DNA from 2 places in the Lysinibacillus zambalensis genome. Region 1 is predicted to be linked to the other one. Evidence: riboswitches for the same ligand, from Rfam matches in the RefSeq annotation. Region 1 holds a riboswitch; the other holds the start of a gene.
What was found. A riboswitch is a leader RNA that binds a small molecule or an ion and turns the genes downstream of it on or off. The one in region 1 is predicted to bind cobalamin.
Positions count from the first base shown of each region.

Region 2: linked by a shared signal. The riboswitch ahead of ABNX05_RS08715 (hypothetical protein) and the one ahead of ABNX05_RS15175 (energy-coupling factor ABC transporter permease) in region 1 are both predicted to bind cobalamin.

Region 1 covers NZ_JBEGDG010000011.1:15,717-21,962, reverse strand. Annotated here, with positions in the region: gene ABNX05_RS15190 (energy-coupling factor ABC transporter ATP-binding protein) at 1-99, opposite strand, end outside; gene cbiQ (cobalt ECF transporter T component CbiQ) at 96-869, opposite strand; gene ABNX05_RS15180 (energy-coupling factor ABC transporter substrate-binding protein) at 873-1,145, opposite strand; gene ABNX05_RS15175 (energy-coupling factor ABC transporter permease) at 1,147-1,893, opposite strand; cobalamin riboswitch at 2,039-2,223, opposite strand; cobalamin riboswitch at 2,450-2,631, shown strand; gene ABNX05_RS15170 ((2Fe-2S) ferredoxin domain-containing protein) at 2,771-3,142, shown strand; gene cobJ (precorrin-3B C(17)-methyltransferase) at 3,147-4,817, shown strand; gene ABNX05_RS15160 (sirohydrochlorin chelatase) at 4,832-5,728, shown strand; gene cobK (precorrin-6A reductase) at 5,725-6,246, shown strand, end outside.
Region 2 covers NZ_JBEGDG010000005.1:42,890-49,135, forward strand. Annotated here, with positions in the region: gene ABNX05_RS08695 (MATE family efflux transporter) at 1-372, opposite strand, end outside; gene ABNX05_RS08700 (hypothetical protein) at 511-723, shown strand; gene ABNX05_RS08705 (tyrosine-protein phosphatase) at 905-1,672, opposite strand; gene ABNX05_RS08710 (ABC transporter substrate-binding protein) at 2,105-3,067, opposite strand; gene ABNX05_RS08715 (hypothetical protein) at 3,072-3,611, opposite strand; cobalamin riboswitch at 3,808-3,997, opposite strand; gene ABNX05_RS08720 (hypothetical protein) at 4,248-4,796, opposite strand; gene ABNX05_RS08725 (C40 family peptidase) at 5,401-6,246, opposite strand, start outside.

The DNA of each region.
Region 1 (6,246 bases):
TTTCCCTTTTGGAATTTGAAGTGTAATGTCTGTTAAAGCATGAGTTCCATCTGCATAAGCGTAAGATAATCGTGTTAATTCAAAGTACAAATCTGTCATGAGAAAAAACCTCCATAAATGATGAGGAGTATAAAAATTGCTACAATACCTAGCCAATTTTTCATGTTATAGGTAATCTCCTCCTGCCAATAGACCGTCTCGCCACCCCGTGCTTCCATCGCATTGTTTAGTTCACGACTACGTTGGAACATCTCAACAAATAAAGCTGCAATCAGCATGGAGACCGAGCGAAGCCAATGCATAGGGGAGCTATATCCTAGACGAGCCTGCTGAGCAAGATGAATTTTTTGCATACTATCTAAAAAGATAAAAATAAAACGATACGTTAGTTCTACTAGCTCTACGAATAGAGTAGGCAGTCGCCATTGTCGTAGGACATAACAAATAGATTGGACTGATGTCGTAAGAATTAAAAAATACAAACAGCTTATACTGCCAAGTACGATGAAAAAAAGCTGTTGCGCTGTCACTAAGCTCACACTGCCAACAAATATTGTCCAATGATGAATAGAAATTGACCAAATAGTTGGAGGTAACGTGCTTGTTGCTGGCGCTATAGAAATTAAAATGGATGCTAAACTCGAAAGTAAAAAAAATCCGGGTAGCAATAGTAATTTTGCGTAATATTTAGCTGGGATTTTTGCACCTACAATGATAAAAGCACTCATCACAATAAATGTAATGAGTGAGATTCGTTCATCTCTCATGATAAGCGACAATAAAAGCAGTCCAAAGGAAAACGTCATTTTTTCTAGCGGATGAACAGACGCTAGTTTATTCATATAAGCATACTTATCAATGAGTAACATCGCTTAACCCTCTTTATGTTTACCACGCATTAAGCCGATGAAATAGCCAATAAATCCGGCTCCAATAGCAGCTTGGAGTGCGAATAATAAGCTTTCTATTTCACCACTTGGTGGCTCCCATAAGCTTTCAAACCAAGGCTCGTAGTTAGCATCTATTTCACCAATTGCTGCCTCCGCTTCGCCATCAGCACCTTCAAAATCTGCGCCTTTTTGAATGAAGAGGGGGATGATTGCTAACAACACAACAATTGCTAAGAGCAGTAAATTTTTTTTCATGTTAGTGAGCCTCCTTTGCCGAGAAAACGCGTAAAGCTTTTAATTCGCTCACATTGTATTTTTTTAAGAAGTTCATAACGATCACTGTTAAAATGCCCTCGCTAACAGCAAGAGGAATTTGAGTGAACGCAAAAATACTAGCAAACTTTGTAAATGAAGCTATAAAGCCTCCGACCTCAGAAGGGAAGGCGAGAGCTAATTGTACAGAAGTGACAATATATGTACCTAAGTCACCAAGCATTGCTGCTAAAAAGACAGCTACTGAAAATGATAATCCCATTTTCTGAGAGCCCTTAAAAACATAATAAGCAATAATAGGACCAGCAATTGCCATAGAAAAGGCATTAGCACCTAAAGTTGTCAACCCACCATGTGCTAAAAGTAAAGATTGGAATAATAATACGATTGTCCCGATAACACTCATCGCTAATGGTCCAAAAAGAACTGTCCCAAGTCCGACCCCTGTCGGATGTGAACAACTACCTGTTACAGAAGGGATTTTTAAAGCTGATAGTACAAAGGCAAAGGCACCAGATAATCCTAAAATCATTTTTGTTTCAGGATTTTCATCAATAGTTTTACGAATAGAACGTAATCCTAAAATAATAAATGGAATGGATAAGACCCACCAAAAAATTGCCCATTCAATTGGCAAAAAGCCCTCCATAATGTGCATTGCAAATGCACGATCTGGCACGAATAAAAATGCCAATAAGAAATAACTAAGCTTCCAACCTGAGAATTTCAAAACCTCTCCTCCTCACATTAAAATAGTTAGAATTAGTATGCGATGAAATCAAAAAAGCACTTCTCCAATTGTGGAAAAGTGCATAGCTAAAAATGCAAATAAAATTCTAATTTGCTCAGCCGCACACCTATCCTCGTAGGTTTAAACGATCACATATTTTTCGGCAGGTCTCCTGGCTTTAGTTCAACGTTTTATAGGTCTTCCCATCCTTTGGACAGTGACATTATCTATAAAACTCCCTAGTACAGTGGCGGGACCGCGCCGGACTTAAACCGGCTTCCCTTTTAAGCGAAATGATGAACAATTCGCACCGAAAAAAGATGAAGTTGTGATTTCACGACAAAGTGTAACATGATTTTCCATATATATGCTATACTTTTTAAGAAAAAATTTTTAATTGAGTGTCTATGTCGAAAATTTAGATAAATAGAAAAGGAATGTCATATTTTTCTTTTAAAAATTACTGGAAATGTCACAAATTTAGAAAGAAATATTGAAATTTTAAAAAAATAAGCTATGATAGAAACAGTTTTTAATTTTTAAAAAATAATAATTTCATATAAAACATCCATAAGTGCTTGAATATTTTCAAGATAATAGGGAAATCGGTGAGAATCCGATACAGCCCCCGCTACTGTAATAGCTGATGAAATCGCGGATGCCACTAGTGAAAACTAGGAAGGCGCGAAAGTAAAAGGAAGCTTAAGTCAGGAAACCTGCTTATGTGATGATACATGCAAACTTTTCGGAGGGAGAAGTTGAAGCGAGAGCGAGTACCTGTATATATTCGTTTTTATTTGGCTTCTACTAAACCTTTACTCTTCGTCTAGAGTAAAGGTTTTTCTTTTTCCTAAAAGCAAATGAGGGGAGAAAAACTATGACAACTTGGAATTTAGAGGGGATGAAAACACATCTTTTTATATGCAATGGTAGTAGCTGTATGAAAAAAGATGCTGAGGACATTACTCAGGCAATTCGTGATGAAATACAGGTACTGGAACTTGATAAGGAAATACATACGACAAGGACTCGCTGTAATGGTAGGTGTAAAGATGCTTGTGTTGTCATTGCTTATCCTCAAGGGAATTGGTACCGCGTGCCGACAACATCGCATGCGAAGGCACTCGTACAAGATTTAAATCATGAATCTTTACATAATGAGCATGTCTTTACTTTACGTGAAGGATCTTTACAGCGTACAGCACAAACAACAGCCATTAAAGGTATTGAAAAGGTGAAAGAGGGGTAACAAAATGGCGCAAAAAGGTAAGATTTTCGTAGTTGGCTTTGGCCCTGGAGACTTTAAACATATTACGACTCGTGCTGTAGAGGCACTACAACAAAGTCATATGATTATTGGTTATAAAACCTATGTTGAGCTTATTCAAGATTTAGTTAGTGCAAAGTCGATTATTAGTACTGGTATGACAGAGGAAGTTTCACGTGCACAGGAAGCGGTACGTCAAGCAGAGGCTGGAAGTATCGTATCGGTTATTTCCAGCGGTGATGCCGGTGTTTATGGGATGGCTGGATTAGTGTATGAAGTATTAATCGAGCTAGGATGGACTGAAGCTACTGGTATCGAAGTAGAAATTGTTCCAGGTATTTCTGCTATTAATTCGTGTGCAAGTTTACTAGGTGCTCCTATTATGCACGACGCTTGTACAATTAGTTTGAGTGACCACTTAACACCTTGGAATTTAATTGCTAAGCGAGTAGAAGCAGCGGCGATGGCGGATTTTGTTATTGCGCTTTATAACCCAAAAAGTGGACGTCGTACGAGACAAATTGTAGAGGCTCAACGAATTTTATTAGAATATCGTTCGCCAGATACACCGGTTGGACTTGTGAAAAGCGCGTATCGTGACCGTCAAGAAATTACGATGACGACTTTAGCAGAAATGCTTGAACATGATATCGGCATGTTAACAACCGTTATTATCGGGAATTCAACAACATTTTTCTATGACAATAAAATGATTACACCACGTGGTTATCAGCGTAAATATACACTTGGAGAAGAAAAACAGCCGTTACGACCACATCAACGACTAAAGGAAGAAAATGAACCATGGGCAATGAATCAAGAAACTGGGGCAGCGCGAAATGATTTTGCAACAGATCCGAATGCCAATCGTATAAAGCCCAGTTTAGCTATAACACCACAACCAAAGCCTAAAAAGTCATCCCTTGAAATGGCAACAGCAGCTCTGGCAAAGGTGAAGGGAACTAGCGCTGTGAAAGTAACATCTAAGCTCGTTCAACAAAAAATCGAATCGGTTTTTGAATTAGCTGTTAGTCCTGGGGTAGCCAATAAGTTTTTTACTCCTCAACAAATGATGACCTTAGCTGAAGTAGTTGGTGAGGAAGGAACGATGGAGTATACACCAGACCACCAAATTCATTTAAAAATTCCTACGTCTGAGCCAGGAGAGATTACAGCAAAGCTTCGCGAAGTAGGCTTTTTACTAACACCAATTGGTGACGTGCTTTCGTTAAAGGCTTGTGATTTCTGTTACGGAGAAAAAACCGATTCGATCCCATATGCGGAAGAGATTCAAGAAAAGCTTGGTGGCATGTCGTTACCGAAAACATTGAATATTGGTTTTAATGGCTGTGGTATGGCGTGTTATCGAGCCGTATTTGATGATATTGGCATTGTTTATCGTAAAAGTAAATTCGATGTTTTCATTGGTGCCAAGCCAGTTGGTCGGACAGCACATGCGGCTCAGCCTGTAGTTGAGGGATTAGAACCTGAACAGCTAATACCGCTTATTACCGACATTATCGAAGAATATAAAGCAAATGCACATCCAAATGAACGTTTGTTTAAATACTTCAAACGTGTGAAAAAGATCCTACATTTTACGTATCAGGATATGTCTTCAAAAATAAAAGTTGAGCCAGCTCCATGCGGCGACTAGTGAGGGGTAATGAGATGAAAGCAATTTTATTTGTCGGCCACGGGAGCCGTTTAGAAGCAGGAAATGAAGAGGTACGCACGTTTATCGAGCAAATGAAACCTCGTATTGATGAGCGTTTTTTAGTAGAAACATGTTTTTTAGAGTTTGCCTCGCCGAACATCGAAGAAGGTATTACGAATTGTGTGAAGAAGGGCGCTACAGAGGTGCATGTTATTCCGATTATTCTTCTTCATGCTGGACATTCAAAAATGCATATTCCAGCAGAAATCGAACATGCGCGTGAGCATTATCCAAATATTACGTTCACATATGGTCAAACAATCGGTATCCATGAAGAAATATTTGCGATTTTAGAAGATCGTTTAGCAGAAATTGGAATTAATGCTGAAGAAGAACATAAGGATACTGCGGTTTTATTAATTGCACGAGGCGGCAGCGACCCATATGCAAATGGTGATTTTTATAAAATTACACGCCTGTTATGGGAGAAACTCCCGGTTCAATATGTAGAAAGCGCATTTATGGGGGTTACAGATCCTCGTGTTGAAGAAGGAATTGAGCGCTGTGTGAAGCTTGGTGCTAAAAAAATCATAATGCTACCGTACTTTTTATTCACTGGTATCTTAATGGAACGAATGAATGGTATGTGTAAGCAATTTAACGAAAAATATGCTGACTGTGATATTCAAATTGCCAATTATTTTGGCTATCATGATCGTTTACAAAATGTGTTATTAGAGCGAATTGAACAAGCTGTGAATGGTACATCAACAGGTATGCAAGATTTAGAAAATTATCGTGCTTATGCGGCGGTTCATGGACATGCGCATCATCATCACCATCATGACCACGATCATGACCATGATCACGACCATGAACATCGTCATCATGAAGAGGAGCCAGTGCAATGATATTCATGTTAGCGGGGACGAGCGATGCAAGGAATCTAGCACTTGAATTACAGTCAGCAGGTTACGCTGTGACAGCAACCGTCGTTACTGATTCAGCAGCCTCAAGCCTTGCAGAAGTGGGCCTATCATATTTAATCGGTCGATTAACGGCTGAGGAAATGGCGACGATTATTACGGAGCAAGGATACCGTTTAGTTGTAGATGCCTCTCATCCATTTGCTGAAGAAGCTTCAAAGAATGCGATGGCAGCAGCTGAAAAAGCAAATGTTCCGTATATTCGCTATGAACGTGCTCATGAGCATTATGCCCATCCACTAATTACGGTTGTGAAGGATTATGAGGAAGCTGCCCATGTAGCAGCGGAAAAACGTGGAGTCATTATGCTAACGACGGGCAGTAAAACACTAGCGACTTTTACAAAGGTGTTACATGGCTTAGAAAATACACGAGTGATTGCGCGTATGCTTCCTCGACTCGATAATATGGAAAAATGTGAAGCACTTGGTGTGGCACAAAGA
Region 2 (6,246 bases), on a different contig from region 1:
TTGCAAGTTCATCATAGTCATTAAATGACTTGAAAAGAAGAAAAATAAGATACTCATCATTAGTCCAACAACCAAATTCATCGTAACTGCTAAAGCGGAAATCTTCGCAGCCTCAATAAATCGCCTTGAACCTAAATATTGAGATACAACAATGGAAGCACCATTACCAACTACCTCAAGTATTAAAATTGCAATATGAATATATTGATTGGCTGCACCAACTCCTGATACAGCATTATCTGATAAAGCACTGAGCATAAAAGTATCGGCTAGTCCCATTAACATAAATAAAAATACTTCTAAAAATATCGGCCATGTTAAATGGAATAAACTTAACCTATCTGTCTCTTTAATATCACTTTCTTTTAATATATCTGCCAATACTTTTCACTTCTCCTAATCGTTTCATAAAGATTTTTACGGGCTGCCCAACTTTCAACTACCTTCTTTACCATCTATACAGATAAATTACTGCCCAATCAATTATGCCTCGGCATAATTTCGTCCGGAATGGCTTTGCGCTTAGGCCTGCAAGTGTCTTTTGTGCGAAAGCGTAGTGCTAACGCAGCGGCAGCAACAGGTGTTTTTTGTGCGAAAGCGAAGCGGCAACAACACGAGGGCCGACACGATGTCGGCCATTTCCGTAATGCCACAGGACGTGGCGCTCTTAGACTGAGTTCCTCTATTTCAGCGGGTGTTTGGACACCCGCTGAAATAAGTTAAAAATATATAGTATCTTATCATAGATTTTTAGGCTGTAAAGAATTTTTATAATGAAACACCTAATTATACCTTGGCATAATGCTTCCATAAGCTTTTTGGCCAATATGAGTTAAAAGATTATGCAAAGATAATACAATACGCAAAAAATCCCTCTCACAATTTTATGTGAAAGGGTTTCTTATCATAGTAAACAATAATCCTTCAATTGCTTACGTTTTACAGTTGTTAACCCAAACTCTTGCTCTAAAAAAGCTGCCTTAGAGCCATATCGGTTATCCATTGCATCAAATGCTGCTTGTAAATAGTCTTCACGGGCAGACATTAAGGCATAAAATTGCTGTAATTCTTGATCACTATAATCTTGCTGAATTGTTAGAGCCATTCGTTCTACTAAGGGACGTAAATGTACATTTGTATCTAAATAATCCTCCATGATCGTTTCCTCAGGGACATCTAAAGCAAGTAAAATAAGTGCACTGCCAATACCTGTTCGATCCTTCCCGACTGCACAATGATGAACAAGCCCTAAATTTTCAGGTTGTTGAATCGTTGCTATTAACTCTTTGAACGATGCATTATTAAAAGGCATTTGTGCATAAAATTCTCGAAACATCTCCGTGCTTACAACCTTATAAAAATCTTTCCCACCAGCGTTTGTGGGCATCTCAAAAGCATGATTTCCTTTAGCTGGTATTTGAATATAATTGGCATATGGGAATATCGGATTAGGATTATTTTGAGCCTCATGGTTGTCTCGATAATCAAAAATTGTTTTCACACCTAACGTTTCAAAGCGCTCTTTATCTGATTTCGTCATTTTACCAAGTGCTGCTGAGCGATAAATCAAACCATTCTTAACAGCACGCCCATCTCTCGACTTATAACCACCCATATCCCGAAAATTATAAACTGCCTCAAACGGAATAATATTCATATCAAACTGTTTCACTGACTACACCCCTCCCTGTTAGTAAGCATACTTATCTCTATTTTATAGAACAATTCGATATAATACCAATTTTCGCACTAGGGGATGTCATACACTTCTTAGACCAACGAGAGATTTATTTGGGGGTGTTTCTCTATTGGGGCAGAGCAGTTATCCACTTTACTCGTTCTCTTTCCCACCTAAGCGGAGCAGTTATCCACTTTACCCGTTCTCTTTTCCACCCAAACGGAGCAGTTATCCACTTTACCCGTTCTCTTTTCCACTCAAGCGGAGCAGTTATCCACTTTACCCGTTCTCTTTTCCACCCAAGCAGAGCAGTTATCCACTTTACCCGTTCTCTTTTCCACCCAAGCAGAGCAGTTATCCTTTTTATCCATCAAAAAAAGCTGCCCTTGATAAAGGACAGCTCAAAACACTATTTTTCAATATCAATTATTTAAATAACTCAGGGTATACTGCTTTTGCGATTAACTCAACAGCTTCGCCAATACGCGGACCTGGACGACTTGAAGTATCAGTATCTATATAATAAACCGCTTTATTTTGAATGGCCGTGATTGAATTCCATCCATCACGTGAAAGAATTTCTTCCGTTGTGTTTTTCATTTCTACTGTTGTTAAAATAACAGCTGGGTTTTTCGCAATGATATCTTCCTCAGATACCTTTGCCCAGCTTTCAAGGTCAGCAAAAACGTTGTTAACGTTTGCAGCATTTAAAATCTCTTGTTGGAATGTACCAGAACCAGCTGTATAGATATCTGGCTTTGGACTAATTTCTAAATAGATATTTTTTGGTTCTTTCACATCTTTAACTTTCGCTTGGACATCTGCAATTTTAGCTTTAATATCTTCATTTAACTTTTCGCCTTTATCTTTGATGCCCATAACCATTGCAACTTGTTCGATATCCCCATAAACATCATCAAATGATTTAGCTGACTGAATGGCAAACACTTTAATCCCCGCATCTTCGAGACCTTTTAAGGCATTTAAATTTTCTTCATCGCCTCCAGTTGTGTAGGCAATAACTACGTCTGGCTTTAACGCTAAAATACGCTCGCTATTGAATATTGTAGAAGTAGAAACACGCTCAATTTTTTGCGCTTCTTCTGGATACGTATCATACTCTGTTGCACCTACGATTTTATCGCCAACGCCTAGCTCAAATAAAATTTCTGTATTACTCGGTTGTAATGAAACAATAGTTTTAGGTACTGCATTAAACTCAACTTCTACACCACGGTCATCCTTAACTTTATAGCTAGTAGTTTTCTCAACTTGTTGATCTTCTTTAGAAACAGCATCTTTATTTGTATCTTCTTTCGTGCCACAGCCAACTAATACAAGTGCCAACATCAACACAGAAAGCCATTGTAGCTTAAACATTTTCTTCATTTCTTTAACTCTCCTTTTTCTTTTTCATCGGGTATGACTTACTAATAAACGGTATTTCAGCAATACCAGCATGCTGATTCATATAGACAGCCATTACAAAAAATACATTGGCTAGCAATCCTAAATAATCAAAGAGAATAGCTGGTACTTCGCGTTCTTCAGATACTTTGTGCAAAACACGGTATGATTTTTTCGCTTCACTACGACATAAATGTAATACAGAAGCTGCATCTGTTCCTTGAGGTAATACAAAGTTTTGTATTTCCTCTTTAACATGACTAACATAGAAATCATAGCGATCACTAAGCCGAGTCAAATCATCTTCGGTTACAGCTAATTTACCTCGAACCGAGCCATTTACATGGTAAGCCATTGGCAAAATGGCTAGTAAATCTTCTGCTACTACCTCTACCGTTTCTTTTTTAACCGCCGCCAATGCTACACCAATATGTGTTGTTAGGCTATCCGTTCGAATTTCAAAATCTACTGTAGATGCCTTTTCACGCATAAATGGATAACAAGAATAACGTGCATCTTTTTTCAAATATAAATCCCCGCTTTCCTTCATAAAAAATTCTTACCTTAATAACACCTCGGCTTACACCAGGTGAATTATAAGCGCATAAAAAAACGTTGTTCCCACTCCTAAGGAAACAACGAAAAATAGCATAAATAGTGTCGCATAAATACGACATAGCCTATGTATTTGCCGCATATTCTCCTAGCTTCCGAAGAGTTATCTATACGTTCAAACAAAGGTCGGTCTCCTGGCTTGTACAGCTCACTACGTTCATAAAAAACCTTCCCATCGGATAATTCGACAGTGGTATATTTTTACGACTTCTGTACTTACAGTTGCGGAAACAGCTCCGGTTTTTCACCGAATTCCCGATTATGCTATAGTTTAGCACCTTTATTCTGCAAGAATTATTCACTTGTTATGCAGTTTATCATAGATTGATAGGAAAAAATAGCTGTGGAATTTTAGAATAAACAACGATGGATAAAAATCATGCAGGTATTACCGTATGCACGCGGATATATTCACTGCCCCATTGGGTATTCATCCTGCTCGTGCAAATATTTATTATGCCTCATAAATTAAAGCATTTAATTTTTTCATACGTTATGAAAACTATTTCTCATAATGAAAGAATTTGCAAAAAATAGTCATTAACTTTTATCGGATGGCATTTTTATATTTCTTTTTGGATTTAACATCTTTCTCTTCCTCAATTAAACGCTGTGCAATTTTTAGTAGTTTTGGGTCATTTGTTGCATCGAATAGCTTTTTAAAGGATACAATAATATCATAGCGTATTAATGTCGGGTGCTTTTCGTCTAAGCATGTTTGATATCTTTTAGCCAAATATGATACGACTAAATCTCTTTGTACCTGCCCCGCTAAGCCTATTTTCCAAATCGCCTGTAAAGTATGCCTCACAGTGACTGTTTCTTCATCATACGTTACTGCCCAAATCTTTAAGAAGTCCTCTAATACTCTTTCTTCAGGATCACTTTTTGCTGCCAGTGCGCATAAAAATTGTGCAGCACTTGCACGTATATGTCCATTTTTGTATGTAAGAGTTTGAACTAGTTGTTCCCAAACTGAATAGGTCCAATCAACTGGTTCCTGCATAATTTTCATTAATTCTTCGTATGATTTGTATTGAATATCACGGTCACGCTCTGTTAAATTACTAAAAAGTTGCAAAATCTCTTTTTCCATGATTCATCCCTACCTTTATTGTTTCAGAACGTAAAAAATAGTGTACTTGTAAGTGTTATCTCATTTACCATCATGCGTTACTTTGCTACTACAAAATAAAAGTCTCATATAATTGTAATTTCAGAGCAAAATCCCCGATTGTATATTTCAAAATTATCAGAAATGACATTCATTATGCAAGAATCTTTTCTTTTAGCTATATGAAGATAGAGGAATACTCGTTAGGATTATCATTGGAGTTATCTCACTTATTAGCCTTCGATTGAGTCCAAGCAAAATACGTAATAACAAAAAATTGATGCTAATTCTTTTTTCGGCTGTATTATCATTTTTATAACTGGGGCTATAGTTGTAAAAATATCTACCTATGTAAATTTATTCATTACAAAAGTTATTTTACTCATTATTGACCGAGTAGTCGAGCCTAAATTAATGAATAACATTATATGTTTGCCTAATAGGTTTAATCGTAGAATCTTAACTATAGTTTAAACAGTTGATAATTTCCAGTACCGCCAAATAATAAAAAAAGGTTATCTTTGTAATTTCTTTTACAAAGATAACCTTTTCGCTATTTAAATCGTCTATATAATAGTACGGCTTATTAAATACGACCGAAGCCTACTAAATATTGATTCCACCAATCAAGTGATTCAATGACAACACCTTTATTTTGAGCATCAATCATTGTGTTGTTCCCTAAGTAAATACCTACATGCGCTATACCCGAACCATAGCTGAAGAATACTAGGTCACCTACACGTGCTTCACTTGCTGAAATACGTTGTGTTGCTAAATATTGTTGTGATGCTGTACGTGGTAAAGATACGCCTGCTTGTTTGTAAGACCATTGTACAAGACCTGAACAGTCAAATCCTGTCGATGGGTTACTACCGCCCCAAACATAGCTACGACCTAGGAATTGTTTCGCAACTGAAATAGCATCACCTGAAGATGCAGTGCCTGCTCCTGAACCAACAACCACATTTTGTGAAGATTTTTCATTGTTAGCTTTGCCACTATTATTAGCATTGCTATTGCTATTGCTATTATCGTTAGTGCTAGTGCTAGTGCTAGTGTTTGTTGCTTGTACAACTGGAGTAGCTGCTTGAAGTGCACGTAAACGAGCTGCCTCTTCCTCTGCTGCTTTACGTTCTGCTTCTAAACGCTCTTCTTCTTGTTTCGTTGCAATTTGTGCTTTTAATGCAAGAGATTTTGCTTCATTTTCAGCTTTTTTCACTTCCATTTCGCTTTCCTTCTGTTGAAGCTCTTGGAATTGCTTTTGAAGCTCTTTTTGTTTTTCATCTAATGTTGTTTTTTGTTTCTCTAAGCTAGCCTTATCTGCTTCTTGTTGATCTACTAATTCTTGGTCAGCATCCATTAATGTTTTTACCGCTACGACACGGTCCATTAAATCTGCAAAACTTTTTGATTCAAGAACAGCGTTTAA